Regions from separate parts of the Paenibacillus macerans genome, predicted to be linked through region 1. Evidence: predicted binding sites of a transcription regulator. Region 1 holds the regulator's gene; each other region holds the start of a gene.
The links. Region 1 encodes Rex, which represses fermentation and respiration genes when NADH is low (regulators of the CRP and FNR family bind a similar motif). Its sites were predicted from a motif close to TTGTGAAATATTTCACAA; they were not measured.
Positions count from the first base shown of each region.

Region 2: a site for Rex is predicted at 2,608-2,625, ahead of DYE26_RS25860 (cytochrome ubiquinol oxidase subunit I). Genes of this name have one in related genera too.
Region 3: a site for Rex is predicted at 2,060-2,077, ahead of DYE26_RS26075 (formate/nitrite transporter family protein). Genes of this name have one in related genera too.

Region 1 covers NZ_UGSI01000001.1:597,904-603,139, forward strand. Annotated here, with positions in the region: gene dinG (ATP-dependent DNA helicase DinG) at 1-2,271, shown strand, start outside; gene DYE26_RS02790 (redox-sensing transcriptional repressor Rex) at 2,284-2,940, shown strand; gene DYE26_RS02795 (amidohydrolase) at 2,930-4,228, shown strand; gene DYE26_RS02800 (cell wall elongation regulator TseB-like domain-containing protein) at 4,618-5,103, shown strand.
Region 2 covers NZ_UGSI01000002.1:607,062-612,297, forward strand. Annotated here, with positions in the region: gene DYE26_RS25845 (ABC transporter ATP-binding protein) at 1-462, shown strand, start outside; gene DYE26_RS25850 (ABC transporter permease) at 465-2,141, shown strand; gene DYE26_RS25855 (nitrous oxide-stimulated promoter family protein) at 2,138-2,512, shown strand; gene DYE26_RS25860 (cytochrome ubiquinol oxidase subunit I) at 2,711-4,117, shown strand; gene cydB (cytochrome d ubiquinol oxidase subunit II) at 4,104-5,120, shown strand; gene cydD (thiol reductant ABC exporter subunit CydD) at 5,120-5,236, shown strand, end outside.
Region 3 covers NZ_UGSI01000002.1:661,766-667,001, forward strand. Annotated here, with positions in the region: gene DYE26_RS26070 (FAD-dependent oxidoreductase) at 506-1,867, shown strand; gene DYE26_RS26075 (formate/nitrite transporter family protein) at 2,167-3,012, shown strand; gene DYE26_RS26080 (molybdopterin-containing oxidoreductase family protein) at 3,508-5,236, shown strand, end outside.

The DNA of each region.
Region 1 (5,236 bases):
CAAAGCGATGACGGTTACATCTTTTATCGCCAGTTCGCGCTGCAGGCCGAGGATTGGATGGATATCGAATCTCCGCGGGGCGCTATGGCGGACAATCCGCTGGAGGGTGTGTCCTTTGAGCAGTTCATGGAGCAGGTGAGGGAGCGGCTGCGCGAAAGGCTGCCCCAATACGAGGAGCGCGATGCTCAGAACAAGATGCTGGAGGAAGTGAGCCGGGCTTTTAACGATGACAAGCATCTGCTGATCGAAGCGGGGACCGGAACGGGGAAATCGCTTGGTTACTTGCTGCCCGCGATCTACCATAGCGTCAAACGGGAAGAAAAAGTAATGGTCAGCACGCATACCATCAACCTGCAGGAGCAGCTTCGGGAAAGAGACGTTCCGCTGCTCGCCGAGGTGGTGCCGTTTCCTTTCCTGGCTGCCGTATTTAAAGGCAGGCAGCATTATTTGTGCTTGCGCAAATTTGAACATAAAATAAATAGAAGAGACTTTGCCACGCCGAAAGAAGAGGTGATGACGGCGGCGCAATTGGTAGTGTGGCTGACGCAAACGGTCAACGGCGACGATGAAGAGCTCAATTTGGGCAATCGCGGCGGCGATTTCTGGGAAACGGTGGCCAGCGAGTCGGACTCCTGTCTCGGGCGGTCCTGCCCATGGTTCCGCAAATGCTTCTACCATCGGGCCAAACATGAAGCCGGGGTCGCCGATGTGGTCATTACGAACCACTCCAAGCTGTTTACCGATATCCAGGCCGGGCATCAGCTGCTGCCGGGATACGAGCGTCTGGTCATCGACGAGGCCCATCATTTGGAGGATGTGGCGGGGAAACACCTGGGCATTCATATGAAGTATTTTACTGTCATTCATACGCTCACCCGGCTGTTTAAAGACAGCAAGACCGGCCAGCTGCCAAATCTCCGCATCGCTTTGCAGGCGGCGGGGGGCGAAAAAACGGGCGAATGGTGCCAGGTCATCGACGAAATGTACCCGACGCTGATCGATGTGAAGGAAAGCTGGGACAAGCTCAGCGAGCTGCTGTTTGCCCTGATGCCGGAACGGAGCGACGCCGCGCCCGGCGATCCGGGCCAATTCGTTTACCGCCTGCTTCCGCTAAAGAAACCGAAAGAATGGGATAAGCTGCTGGCGCTGGAGAACCAGATCTATGTCTCGCTAGGGGACGTGCTCCGCAAAGGCGACCGGATGCTGGCGCAAATCCGGGAAGAGCAGGAGGATTACGGTTCCGAAAGCCTCCTGACCGACATCAACGGGTTATTCAAGGATTTGGCCAACGAGCGGGAGGCCCTGCGTTTCTTCATGAAGCTGGAGAACGAGGAGACGGTGTACTGGATGGAAGCGAACGGGAATTTCCGCAGCCGCTCCCTGCAGATGTATGCCGTTCCGATCGACGTTAGCGCGCAATTGAAGGAATACTTTTTCGACAGAAAAAAAAGCGTGGTGATGACCTCGGCGACGCTGTCGGTCGACAAGTCGTTCCAGTATATGATCGAACAGCTGGGACTGACGGAAGCGGCCGGGGAAGGACGGCTGAACACGGCGATGCTGCCGTCGCCGTTTGATTACCGCAGCCAGGCGCTGCTCGTCATCCCGCGCGATTTTCCGAGCGTAAAGGGGAGCGTGGGCGACGACCATTTCGTCAGCACGCTGGTGCGTTCGCTCGCCGATACCGCGGTTGCGACGCAAGGCCGCATGCTGGTGCTGTTCACATCGTACCGGATGCTGCGGCAGGTTTACGAGCCGTTGAAGGAGCTATTGTCGGCGCAAGGAATCACGGTCATCGGCCAGGGGATGGACAGCGGCAGCCGCAGCAAGCTGACCCGGCGCTTTCAGGGCCAGGCGGCGTCCGTGCTGCTGGGGACGAGCAGCTTCTGGGAAGGCGTGGACATTCCGGGCGAAGCGTTGACGAGCCTGGCGATCGTCCGCCTGCCCTTCCAGCCCCCCAACCATCCGCTGGTGGAAGCGAAAAGCGAACGGCTGCAGAAGGAGAAGAAAAATCCTTTCATGAAACTGTCCGTGCCCCAGGCGGTCATCCGCTTCAAGCAGGGATTCGGCAGGCTCGTCCGCTCCTCGCAGGACCGGGGGATCGTGGTTGTTTACGATACCCGCATCTTGGAGTCTTACTACGGGAAATACTTTTTATATTCACTGCCCGGGCCGAAGATGGAGCATATGCCGCTCACTCAGATGGTTCCGCGCATATCGGAATGGTTAAATCCGGGAGACGAAAACGTCTCTAAGTCCGCGTCAGAATAGGGGGATAAACGTATGAAATCCGAAAAAATTTCCGATGCCGTCGTCCGCCGGCTGCCGGTGTATTTGCGGTTCCTCAACGAGCTGAGCCGGCGCGAAGTGCCTACGGTGTCCTCGCAGGAGCTCGGCCAGAAGCTGGACCTCAACCCGGCCCAGATCCGCAAGGATCTGGCCTACTTCGGCGATTTCGGGCGAAAGGGCATCGGCTACGATGTCGCGTATTTGATCGAGAAAATCCAGCAAATCCTCAACTTGGACCAGCAGATCAACGTTGCGCTGGTCGGCGCCGGTAATTTGGGGCAGGCGCTTTCGAATTACAACGCTTATTTGAAAGACAACATGAAAATCGTGGCGGTGTTCGACGCCTCTCCGGCCAAGATCGGCACGCAAATCAACAACATCACGATCCAGCCGATCGAAGACCTGACGGAAACGGTGCGGGAGAAAAATGTCCGGATCGGGATCATTACCGTCCCGGATTACGAAGCGCAGCGCGTGGCGGATCAATTGGTGGCGGCGGGAATCGGGGCCATTCTGAACTTCGCTCCGACGATTTTGAAGGTGCCGCCGGAAGTCCGCATCCATGCCGCCGATTTCACGACCGATTTGCTCAGTCTGGCTTATTATTTGAATGATGGAAACGGAAAGGAACAACCTGCCCATGAGTCGTAAATGGTTAATCAAGAACGGAACCTTTGTCGTGTTCGAACAAGATCGTTCCATTGTACAGGGCTATATGCTCGTTGAGGGCGATACGATTTCCTATATCGGCGAGCAGCTTCCTGAAGGGGCGGAAGACGCGGAAACCTTCGACGGAAAAGGGCTGCTGTTCATGCCGGGGCTGATCAACACGCACGGCCACGCGGCGATGTCGCTGCTGCGCGGATACGGCGACGACATGGTGCTGCAGACCTGGCTTCAGGAAAAAATGTGGCCGATGGAAGCCAAGTTCACCGCCGGCGATGTGTACGCTGGGACGGCGTTGTCCGTGCTGGAGATGCTGAAAGGCGGAACGACCACGTTCCTGGACATGTACGACCATATGGATGAAGTGGCCAAAGTGGTTCAGCAGTCGGGCATCCGCGCCGTGCTGATGCGCGGCGTCATCGGGTTGTGCCCGCCGGACGTGCAGCAGCAGAAGCTGAACGAAGCGATCGCGTTTGCGAAAAATTGGCACGGTCAGGCGGACGGCCGAATCACGGCGATGATTTCGCCGCACGGGCCGTACACCTGTCCGCCGGAATTTTTCGAGAAATTCGTGCAAGCGGCTAATGATCTGGATCTGCCGATGCATACGCATATGTCGGAGACGCGGGCGGAAGTGGAGCAAAACGTGAACGATTACGGGGTCAGACCCGTTCAGCATTTGCTGAACCTCGGGATGTTCTCCCGTCCGTCGCTGCTTGCTCACGCCGTGCATTTGACCGATGAGGAGATCGATATTTTGGCGGCCCATAACGTGGCGGTGTCGCACAATCCCGGCAGCAACCTGAAGCTGGCCAGCGGCGTGGCGCGGGTGCCGGCACTGCTTGGCAAAGGCGTGGTCGTTTCGCTTGGAACGGACGGCGCCGCCAGCAACAACAACCTCGATATGCTCGAGGAGGTCCGCCTCGCCGCGTTGATCCACAAAGGCGTTTCCGGCGATCCTACCGCCGTTCCGGCGCTGGAAGCCCTCAAAATGGGCACGGAATACGGGGCGAAGTCGGTGTTCTTGGCGAATACGGGGAAACTCGCGGCCGGCATGAAGGCGGATTTTATCGCGCTGAATACGGAACAGGCCCATTTCCTGCCGAAGACGGATTACGTTTCCCATGTCGTCTATTCGGCCGGCTCCAAAGATGTAGAGCATGTGTGGGTTAACGGCGAGCAGTTGGTCAAACACGGGGCTTGCCTCACCCTCGACGAGGAGCGTATCCGGCGCGAGGCGCAAGAGGCCTTCGAAGGGCTGCTGGCCCGGTAGGCGCTTGGAGGCTTGGCACTGGTTGCTTGCTGCTTTTTGAATGGCGCGTGAAGCTGCGGCCGTGGACGTGGACGTGTCATGTTCGTGGCTGCACCTGTGGCTGTGCCTGTAATTACGGCGATTTAGCGGTAAAAAAGGGCGTTATTTTCGGATTTGAAGAGGTTTCCGCTGCAATAAGGGACTTTTTTGTCGCTATTTCCCGGCATAGGCCGTGATATTGACGATATCGCCGTCCTCGGGGAAAATAAGAACTAACATAGCCGTTATTTTAACGATGCGGAGGAAAAACGGCGGAATAACGACCGGAATTAACGTTATTTTTCTGCGACTGTGCGAATGTGCGCGAATGTGGGTTTAGACGACTGGCTACAGGGGAAAGGAAGAGAAGGTTGAGAAAGAGAACCAAGTGGCTCCTGCTTTCGCTGCTGATTTTAGTGATCGTGCTTTTTGCCCTTCACCGTTTTTATATCTACGTTCTTCAGGATACCTGGGCAAGCGAAAATGCAGTGATTGAGCAGGCGAAACAGGAGACGGACCTGGTCCAGGGCGATAAAGTGTGGAAATCGGTGTGGGACGATGTGTGCTGGGTGGTCCAGGGCAAAGACGGGTCAGGCCGGGAGATGATGGTATGGCTCCGGGAAGGTCATGAACCCGTGGTGCGGCTGCTCTCGGAAGGTGTGTCGGAGACCCGGGTGCGGACGATCATTAACGAAAGCCTGCCCGGGATTACTATCGTCAGGCTGGTGCCCGGCATCTACAATGAACGGCTGGTATGGCAGCTGTTTTATAAACAAAAGGATCACCACTACTACCGTTTTTACGATTTCGGCACCGGTGAGGCGTTGAACGATGTATTTACGCTTCCGAACCGCTGATCCGCCATGAAGTGAACCGAATAGGAGATTTGAAGCATACGGTTTCTATGTTCAGCAACTTGGACGTGGAGGCCGTTTTTTGTAATATGAAAACATACGTTCGATTGAATTTTAATATTTTCATATTAGGAGG
Region 2 (5,236 bases), on a different contig from region 1:
GGCTTGCCTGCGGACGATGCGGAGAGCAAAGCGCGCCGGCTTGCGGAACGTTTCGGCCTTAAGGATGTTTACGACGTCCGTATCGCCACGTTTTCCAAAGGGATGAAGCAGAAGGTGCTGCTTATTTCCAGCCTGCTGCATAACCCGGACATTTTGTTCCTGGACGAGCCGCTCAGCGGGCTTGACGCCAACAGCGTCATGGTGGTGAAGGAAATTCTCGCTTTGCTGGCCGCGCAGGGGAAAACGATTTTTTATTCTTCGCACATTATGGACGTGGTGGAAAAAATCAGCGATCGGATCATCCTGCTGGACCGGGGAATCGTGGTCGCCGACGGCAGCTTCGAGCAGCTTAAAGGCCAATTTAAAGAGGGCTCCCTGGAACAGGTGTTTAACCAGTTGACCGGATTTAACGAGCATCAAAGCATCGCCGAACAGTTTGTGGCGATCGTGCAAGAGGTGTAGTTATGAACGAGATGAAGTCGCTGAAGGTGTTGGACCGGTTCCGCGGGCTGTTCGAGCAAATGGGGGTAGACTATCCCGTTATGCGCCGCATCCTGCAGGTGAAGCTGACGATGGATGCCCGGCGGGTGCCCACCATTGTCGGAAAATCCCGAAAGGAGGCGGATCGGGGAAAAGACCGCTTCGGGAAGGAAAAGGAGAGAAACCAGTTTTTTGGCTCCTTGTGGCTTTACTTTATTTTTGGCGCGCTGGGTGGCATCATCGTGGCGGCCGGAGACAACTACCTGTTTCAGGTAAGCATGTTGTTTGGCATTATGATGTTTATAGTCATGACCTCGATGATTTCCGATTTTTCCGCGGTGCTGCTGGATATCCGGGACCGGAGCATCCTGGCGGTCAGGCCGGTGAACCGCCGGACGATCGCCATGGCCAAGGCGCTGCACATTTTTTTCTACCTGTTTTTTCTGACCGGCGCGATTGCGGCGGTGCCGCTGGCCGTCGGGCTGCTTAAGCACGGGGCCGGGTTTACGGTGTTGCTGCTGTTGGGGCTGGTGCTGATGGATATGCTCATTGTTGTCATCACCGCGCTGCTGTATTTGGCGGTGCTGCGCTTCTTTGACGGCGAAAAGCTGAAGGACATCATCAACTATGTGCAGATCGGGTTGACGATCGGCATCACGGTCGGGTATCAGCTGGTGGTCCGGCTTTTCGATTTTGCCGACTTAAACGTCGTGTTCCAGCCAAGATGGTGGCAGTATTTCATCCCGCCGATTTGGTTCGGAGCGGCGTTCGAGACGGTGCTGGATCCGGGGAACGGAAGGCCGTACACGGCCCTCGCCCTGTTGTCTCTGCTCGTGCCGCTGGCCGCTTTCGCCCTGTATCTGAAGTTGGCGCCTGCCCTGGAAAGGAATTTGCAGAAGCTGGCGGAGCCGGGACGGCGGCGCGGACAGCGGACCGGAACCGCATTGAAGCGGCTGGCCGAGTGGCTGTGCCGGGACCCGCAGGAGAGAGTATTTTTCCGGTTCGCCTGGTCGATGCTGGGGAATGAGCGGGAGTTTAAGCTTAAAGTGTACCCGACGCTGGGGTTTTCGATTATATTCCCGTTTATTTTTCTGTTTACCGATGGCTTCGGAAACGGACTTCAGGGGCTGGCCGGAACCCGCAAATATTTGTTTATTTATTTCTGCGGCTTGATGCTGCCTACCGTCATTATGATGCTGCGATATTCCGGCAAACACAAGGCCGCCTGGATTTACCGGGTGCTGCCGATCCGGGAGGAGGGGCCGGTATACAAGGGGGCGCTGCTCGCTTGTCTGGTTCGGCTGCTGCTGCCTTTGTTCGTGCTGGAAGGCCTGATTTTCGTCCTGTTGTTCGGGGCGCATATCATTCCCGACCTGGTTGTCACCGGCCTGGCGCTGCAATTGTTCGCCATCCTGTGCTTCGCCTATTTGCGCAAAGGGCTTCCCTTCTCGGAACCGTTTGAGGCCACGCAGCAAAGCGAAGGATTGAAGTTACTGCCGCTTATGTTCCTGCTTGGCGGCATGGGACTACTGCATTGGGCGGCGACCACGGTTCCGTTTGGCGTTATCGTCTATGCGTTATTGCTGATCATCGCGATTTGGCTGGGGTGGCGAAAAGTGTTTGCTCCCGGAACGCTCGCAAAAGGGAGGGCGGAGTATTGAAGGTTGGAAGGATGCAATCGGAAAAAGAAGGGCCGCGGATCCGCCGCGAGAAGGCGACGGTGGCCCTGATGATTTCCCTTTATTGCCGGCGCCGGCATAGCCACCGGGAACGGACCGGCCGGGACGAAGCCGCCGCCGGAAGCGAACCCGGCCTGTGCCCGGAATGCGCGGAGCTGCACCGATACGCGTTGGAGCGGCTCGCCCGCTGCCGGTTCGGCGAAGACAAAACGACCTGCCGGGCGTGTCCGGTCCACTGCTATGCGCCCAAACAGCGGGACAAAATCCGCAGAATCATGGCTTACGCCGGACCGAAAATGCTGTTGCGGCATCCGATATTGACGGTCCGGCATCTGCTGGACGATAGGAAGTGATCTCATTCACAATAATGTCAAACTTTTTGTGGCATTTAAAAAGTCCAGTAATGGCGCGGGTTTTCGGCTCCAATTCCGCCTTTGTGACATACATCATGTGATTTCTGTCACAAAATTATTATTTTTTCGGCGTTCGTTTTCATCAATGAGTGCTAGAATTCACATTAGATAATAATTATTCGAAAGTAGGGGAATGAAATGTTGGATCCGATTCTGCTTGCACGGCTTCAGTTTGCGGTCACGACGATTTTCCATTTCTTCTTTGTGCCTCTGTCCATCGGCCTAGTCGTCCTGATCGCGATCATGGAGACGATGTACGTCGTAAAGGGAAAAGAAGAGTACAAACGGATGGCCAAATTCTGGGGAAAACTGTTCCTGATCAACTTTGCGGTCGGGGTCGTAACGGGGATTCTTCAGGAATTCCAGTTCGGAATGAACTGGTCCGATTACTCGCGGTTCGTAGGGGATGTGTTCGGCGCGCCGCTCGCGGTGGAAGCGCTGTTCGCCTTCTTTATGGAATCGACCTTTATCGGACTGTGGATCTTCGGCTGGGATCGCCTGTCCAAGAAGGTGCATCTGCTGTGCATTTGGCTGGTGGCTCTGGGGACGACGGTATCGGCGTTCTGGATTTTGGCGGCCAACTCGTTCATGCAGCGCCCGGTCGGGTTTGAAATCAATAACGGCCGTGCGGAAATGAACGACTTCTTTGCGCTGATCGGCAACGGCCAGCTGTGGGTGGAATTCCCGCATACCGTGCTTGGCGCGTTTGCCACAGGAGCGTTTATGATCGCCGGGGTCAGCGCGTATAAGCTGCTGAAACGCCAGGATACGTCCTTTTTCAAAAAATCGTTTACGATCGGCATCATCGTTGCTTTAATCGCTTCGTTCGCCACGGCGCTGTTCGGCCATCAGCAAGCGCAGTATCTGGTCAAAACGCAGCCGATGAAAATGGCCGCGTCCGAAGGCCTGTGGGGCAAATCCGGCGACCCGGCGCCGTGGACGCTGTACGCGCACATCGATTCGGGCAACGGGAAAAACGACTTTGAAATCAAAATCCCTTACCTGCTCAGCTTCCTGTCTTACAGCAAATTTTCCGGCGAAGTAAAAGGAATGCACGAGCTTCAGGCCGAATATGAACAATCATATGGGCCTGGGGATTATATTCCGCCGGTGCGGACGACCTTCTGGAGCTTCCGGATCATGATCGCCGCCGGCTGTCTGATGATCCTGCTTGGACTTTACGGGACGTATCTCGCTTGGCGCAAAAAGCTGGACCGTCCGAACAAATGGTTCTACCGCGCGATGCTGTGGTCGATCTCGCTGCCGTTTATCGCCAATACGTCCGGCTGGATCATGACGGAAATCGGCCGTCAGCCGTGGACGGTATTCGGCCTGATGCAGACGAAGGACAGCGTGTCGCCGAGCGTCACCGGCGGGCAAATTTTGTTCTCCCTGATCGCGTTCACGCTGATTTACGCGGTGCTTGGAGCGGTGATGGCCTACCTGTTCGTTAAAGTTATCAAGAAAGGGCCGAATGAGGACGGCGCCGGTGCCGACCATTCGACGGATCCATTTGGTAAGGAGGGTTATCATGCTGTCTCTTAATGAGCTGTGGTTTATCCTTGTCGCGGTGTTGTTCATCGGTTTCTTCTTTTTGGAAGGTTTTGATTTCGGCATCGGAATGAGCACCCGGTTTTTGGCAAAAAATGATATGGAGCGCCGCGTGCTGATCAACTCGATCGGACCGTTCTGGGATGCCAACGAGGTATGGCTGCTGACGGCGGGCGGCGCGATGTTCGCCGCGTTTCCGAACTGGTACGCCACGATGTTCAGCGGATATTACACCCCGCTCGTCGTGCTGCTGCTGGCGCTGATCGCCCGCGGGGTCGCGTTTGAATTCCGCGGCAAGGTCGGCAGCGAGAAATGGAAGTCGACCTGGGACGCCGCGATTTTTCTCGGCAGCCTGCTGCCGCCGTTCCTGCTCGGCGTGGTGTTCGCCGGTCTGATGAAAGGCCTGCCGATCGACGGGGACATGGAAATGAAGGCCGGCCTGTTCGATATGGTGAACGTCTACACGCTGGTCGGCGGCATTACGGTCGTGGTGCTGTGCCTTGTGCACGGCCTGCTGTTCGCCTCGCTGCGCACGACGGGCAGCTTGCGGGAGCGGGCCCGCAAGCTGGCGCATAAAATGCTGATTCCGCTCGCCGTATTGTTCGTACTGTTTGGCATGTTGACCTACTTCCAGACGGACGTGTTCCAAGTCCGCGGCTTGGTGCTCGGGCTGGTAGGGTTGCTCGGCGTTATCGCCTTTGTGCTGGGGGGATGGTTTATCTCCAAGCAAAAAGACGGCTGGGCGTTCGGCATGACCGGAACGATGATCGCCTTATCGATCGCGGCGGTGTTTATCGGGTTGTTCCCGCGCGTCATGGTCAGCTCGATCAGCGAGACGTTTTCCCTGACGATCCAGAACGCGTCTTCCGGGCCGTATTCGCTGAAGGTCATGACGATCGTGTCTTTAACCCTGCTGCCGTTTGTGCTGGGGTACCAAATTTGGAGTTATTTCGTTTTCCATAAACGCGTACACGAGAAGGAGCATTTGGAATATTAATGGGACGCGGTTTGATGAAATTTCAAGGGGTGCGGCCGGTCATGGCGATCATGGCCCTGCTGACCCTGCTTCAGAGCATCGCAATCATCGGGCAGGCTAAATGGCTGGCGGAGATC
Region 3 (5,236 bases), on a different contig from region 1:
GCACGATTATCCCATTTGATCCGGAAGCAGAGAGGAATATAAGAGAGGAAGATAATTTCAGGAGAAGAAAATAGGTTTGGGAGAAGCAGACATGTTCGAGATCATTAGTTCGAGATCGTTAGACAGGTTTGTGAGAAGGAGGTTTAGGAGAAGTGATGCAGACATGCCAGGAGGAATGGGGCAAAACACCGGGAAAAATGAAAGGACCGTGATTAGCCCCTACCCTCCACCCCCTGAACAAGAGGGATAATCGTGCAAAGCAGCATGCAGGGATACCAAGACACGAACGCTATCATAATTTATTTTGTCAAGCACTGATCTCGGTTTTGAGTCAAATTGTGAATATTAAAAAATTATTTTTTCTTGCAATGTGAAAAATGTCACACTATAATATAAAACATAAGGTGAAACATTTCACAAGATTCCAGTTATTTAAGTGAACACTTTCACATTATATGTCTGAATATGTGGAAAAATAAACAAACATTTCGAGGAGGAAACCATCATGAAAGTAGCAGTTATCGGATGTACGCACGCAGGCACGGCCGCTATCGTCAATATCGCTAAACTATACCCGGAAGCAAACATCACCGTCTACGAACGGAACGACAATATTTCGTTCCTGTCGTGCGGGATCGCATTGTACGTCGGCGGTATGGTGAAGGACCCTCAAGGATTGTTTTACTCCTCGCCGGAGCAGCTGGCGGAGCTGGGGGTCCACACGAAAATGCGCCATGAGGTGGTGGTGGTCGATACGGACGCCAAAACTCTGCAGGCCCGCAATTTGGTCACCGGCGAAGAGTTCGAGGACACGTTCGACAAGCTGGTCGTGACGACCGGATCGTGGCCGATCGTGCCGAAATTCGCGGGCATTGAGCTGGAAAACATTGTGCTTTCGAAAAACTTCAACCATTCCAATACGATTATCGAAAAGGCCAAACAGGCGCAAAATATCGTCGTCGTAGGCGCCGGTTATATCGGCGTGGAGCTTGTGGAAGCTTTTCAATTGAACGGCAAGCAGGTCACTTTGATCGACGCGGAGGAGCGGATTTTGAGCAAATACCTGGATCCGGAGTACACGGACAAAATCGAGCAATCGCTTAGCGAACACGGTATTCGGCTGGCGCTCGGACAGAAGGTAACCCGCTTTGAGGGCGAGGCAGGCAAGGTAACCCGCGTCGTGACCGATCAGGGTAAATACGACGCCGACATGGTGATCATGTGCATCGGCTTCCGTCCGAATACCGGGCTGCTTGAAGGCCAAGTAGATATGCTCGACAATGGGGCGATCATCGTCGACGAATATATGCGCACCAGCAAGCCGGACGTTTATGCGGCTGGCGACAGCTGCGCGGTGTTTTACAACCCGACCGGCAAACACGCCTACATTCCGCTGGCCACGAACGCGGTCCGCATGGGGACGCTGGTCGCCCGCAATCTGGCGGCGCCAACCGTAAAATACCTTGGCACCCAGGGAACCTCGGGCATCAAGATTTACGAGGACAACATCGCGGCAACCGGTTTGACGGAAGCGGCCGCCAAGGATGCGGGGCTTGAGGCTGAGGCGGTGCTTATTAACGACAATTACCGGCCTGAATTCATGCCGACCCATGAACAGGTTACGCTAAAGGTCGTTTTCGAACCGAACACGCGGCGCATCCTGGGCGCGCAAATTATGTCGAAAGCGGATCTGACCCAGTCGATCAACACGATGTCGGTATGCATTCAAAACGGCATGAAGATGGAGGAACTGGCTTTTGTCGACTTCTTCTTCCAGCCGCATTACAACAAGCCGTGGAACTTCCTGAACAGCGCCGGCCTTGGCGTGCTGCCGGAGGTGCCAAGCAAGGAGTCTGTGCACGCTTGACGGGGGCAGAAGAAAGCGAGCCATTAATTTAATCTTCGCCGTTTTCGCCGTTATCGCGAAGCGGCCATAATCGGCCGACGGAAGAAGCCTAGCGGGATCAACCCCCGGAGCTTCGGATGCCGGCCTTTTTTTGCCATTGGCGGGAAGAAGGGGAGAGGGACACCGGTAACGGGAGGAATGCTGGCGGATTAAATGTGAATTTTTTCACCATCCGTGATTTATGTTATTTATTTGGAGGAAGCGGGGACGCTACAATAGACTCGGGCAGTAAAGTGAGACGAATAGAAGGAGACTTGATCATGGCTTACCATAAACCCGCGCAGATTGCCGAAGTGACCGTGGAGAACGGGATAAAAAAGGCGCATAATCCGCTGTTGACCGTGCTGATCCTCGGGTTTCTCGGCGGAGCGTTTATCGCTCTCGGTTTTCTGCTGGATATCCGCGTCATCGCCAGCGCCCCGGAGGAGTGGGGGAGCTTTGCCACATTCATCGGCGCGGCGGTGTTCCCGATCGGCCTTATACTCGTGCTTTTGGCTGGCGGAGAGTTGCTGACGGGGAATATGATGGCCGTTCCCCTGGCCCGGATGGCGGGGCGGATATCGACCGGCGAAGTGTGCAAAAACCTGGTGCTGATCACATTAAGCAACTTTGTCGGAGCGCTGTTTGTCGCTTATTTTTTCGGCCATGTCGTCGGATTGACGGCAAGCGGGCCGTATTTGGATAAACTGGTCGATATGGCGGGGCATAAGCTGGACGACAGCTTCCTGCCGGCGTTTGTTTCCGGGATCGGCTGCAACTGGCTGGTGGCCCTGGCCGTCTGGCTGTCTTACGGGGCCGATAATATGAGCGGCAAAATCCTCGGCATCTGGTTCCCGACGATGGCGTTTGTCGCCATCGGCTTTCAGCACGTCGTGGCCAATATGTTTCTGATTCCGGCGGCGATTTTCGAAGGGTATTACTCCTGGAGCGAATATCTCGGCAATTTCGTCCCGGTTTGGCTCGGCAATTTGACCGGCGGCGGGCTGTTCGTGGCCGGGGCGTATTGGACGGCTTATTTGAAGGATAGGGGAACGAAAGCCGATTCCGGCGCAGGCCAGGGGGCAGGGGCTTCCGTATCCGCTAAGACGGGCAGCAGAACGGCTTAGGATGTAACGGCTTAGGGCGTAAGGGCTTAAGGCGTGAGATTTAGGGTGTAAGATTTAAGGTGTACTCGGAGTAGCTCTATCATTGGCTTGATCCGTATTGGCCGGCATGATCCGTGACGGCATGACAGGCCGCTTCTCATTAAGGGTTTGGTGAGGGGCGGCCTTTTTTGTGTAATTTCATTGGGATAATCCAATTGATTTCGCATAAGTCGCGTTATTTGCTCCAAAAACGTTGATTTCAAATTGTAACGGTTGCCATGGTGCTTATTTCACTGAAATCCGGCGGACGATAGTTTCGATTCGAAAACCTGAGCTTTTCCGGGAAATCTCAAAAATATTAGAAATACAAGTCGTCTTGTACATGAGGTAATGTAACGCTAGCGCATTTTAAGCTCTGGTGAATCTGATCTATTGGAAATATCCAATCAAGGTGTTGCGGCAGTAGACAAAAGCAAAAGCTTTTTTCTACAATAGCTAAGACAGGAGGGGATAGACATGATCCACGAAGAGAACGGGGTGTTTCCGGCGGTGTGCCCGCTGGATTGTCCCGATACTTGCGGCTTGCTGCTTCACAAAGAAAACGGAAAAATCGTGAAGGTGACGGGTAATCCCGATCATCCGGTGACCCAGGGGGCGATTTGCAACAAAGTCCGCAATATGGCGGAGCGGGTCTACCATCCGGAACGGGTGCTCTATCCGCTCAAGCGGGTCGGGGCCAAAGGCGAAGGGAAATTCGCGCGGATTACCTGGGACGAGGCGGTGGCGGAAATCTCCGGGCGATACAAGGAGCTTATCCGCGAGCATGGGCCGGAATCGATTATGCCGTACAGCTTTTACGGCAATATGGGGATTCTCAGCGTCGACGGGATGGACCGGCGCTTCTTCCACCGGCTGGGTACGACGCAGCTGCAGCAGGGGATTTGCAATTCCGCGGGGAACGCGGGCTGGAAATATACGATGGGCTTCGGCGGCGGGACCAGCCCGGAGGAAACGGTAAACGCGAAGCTGATCATTGTTTGGGGCGGCAATCTCGTCAGCACGAACATGCACCAGGTCGCTTTGATCGAAAAAGCCCGCAAGCAAGGGGCGCAGCTGGTCGTGATCGACGTGCACCGCAACCGCACCGGGCAGCGGGCCGACTGGTTTATTCCGCTGTATCCGGGAACGGACAGCGCCTTGGCGCTTGGAATCATGCACGTGCTGTTCGAGCGCGGGCTCGTGAACGAAACATTCCTGGAGCGGTATACGATCGGGCACGCCGAGCTGCGCGAGCATGTGAAGCAGTATACACCGGAGCGCGTTTCGGCGATCACCGGCGTGCCGGCGGAGGACATCGTCAAGCTGGCCGTCTTGTACGGCGAGACTTCGCCGGCTTACATTCACATCGGCAACGGCCTGCAGCACCACGATAACGGCGGCATGAACGTGCGTACGATCAGCTGCCTGCCGGCGTTGACCGGCCAGTGGCTTGTGCCCGGCGGCGGTGCGTACAAGTCGAACGGCGCTTACGGGAAAATGAACGCGGCCGCGCTGGAGCGGCCCGATCTGCGGCCGAACCCGGGCGCCCGCACGGTGAGCATGAACCGGCTTGGCGAAGCGCTGCTGACGCTCGATCCGCCGATCCGCGCGCTGTTCGTGTATTGCTCCAACCCGGCGGTGGTCGCGCCGGATACCGGGAAGGTGGAGCGGGGCCTCCGGCGGGAGGATCTGTTTACCGTCGTGCACGACCTGTTCCTGACGGACACGGCCAAATACGCCGACATCGTGCTGCCGGCGACGTCCTCTTTTGAGAATACGGACTTGTACAGCTCTTATTGGCATCATTATGTCCAGCTTCAGGAGCCGGTCATTCCGGCCCGGGGCGAAAGCAAAAGCAACGTCGAGACGTTCAAGCTGCTGGCGGCGGCGATGGGCTTCGAGGAGGAAGCGTTCCGGGACAGCGAGGAGGATATGATCCGGCAAGCCTTGCAGTTCCCGCACAACCCCTATTTGCAAGGCGTTACACTGGAAAAGCTGCAGGAGCAGCGCCTCGTCAAGCTGAACATGGAGCACCAGAAGGATTATTTGGACAACTTAAAGACGCCTTCAGGCAAAATCGAACTGTATTCCGCCGCGATGGAGAGAGCCGGCCTGCCGCCGCTGCCCACTTACGTGCCGCTGCGGGAAGGCTATGACGGCGAACGCCGGCCGGGCGAGGGGGACGCTTACCCGCTGATGTTCATTT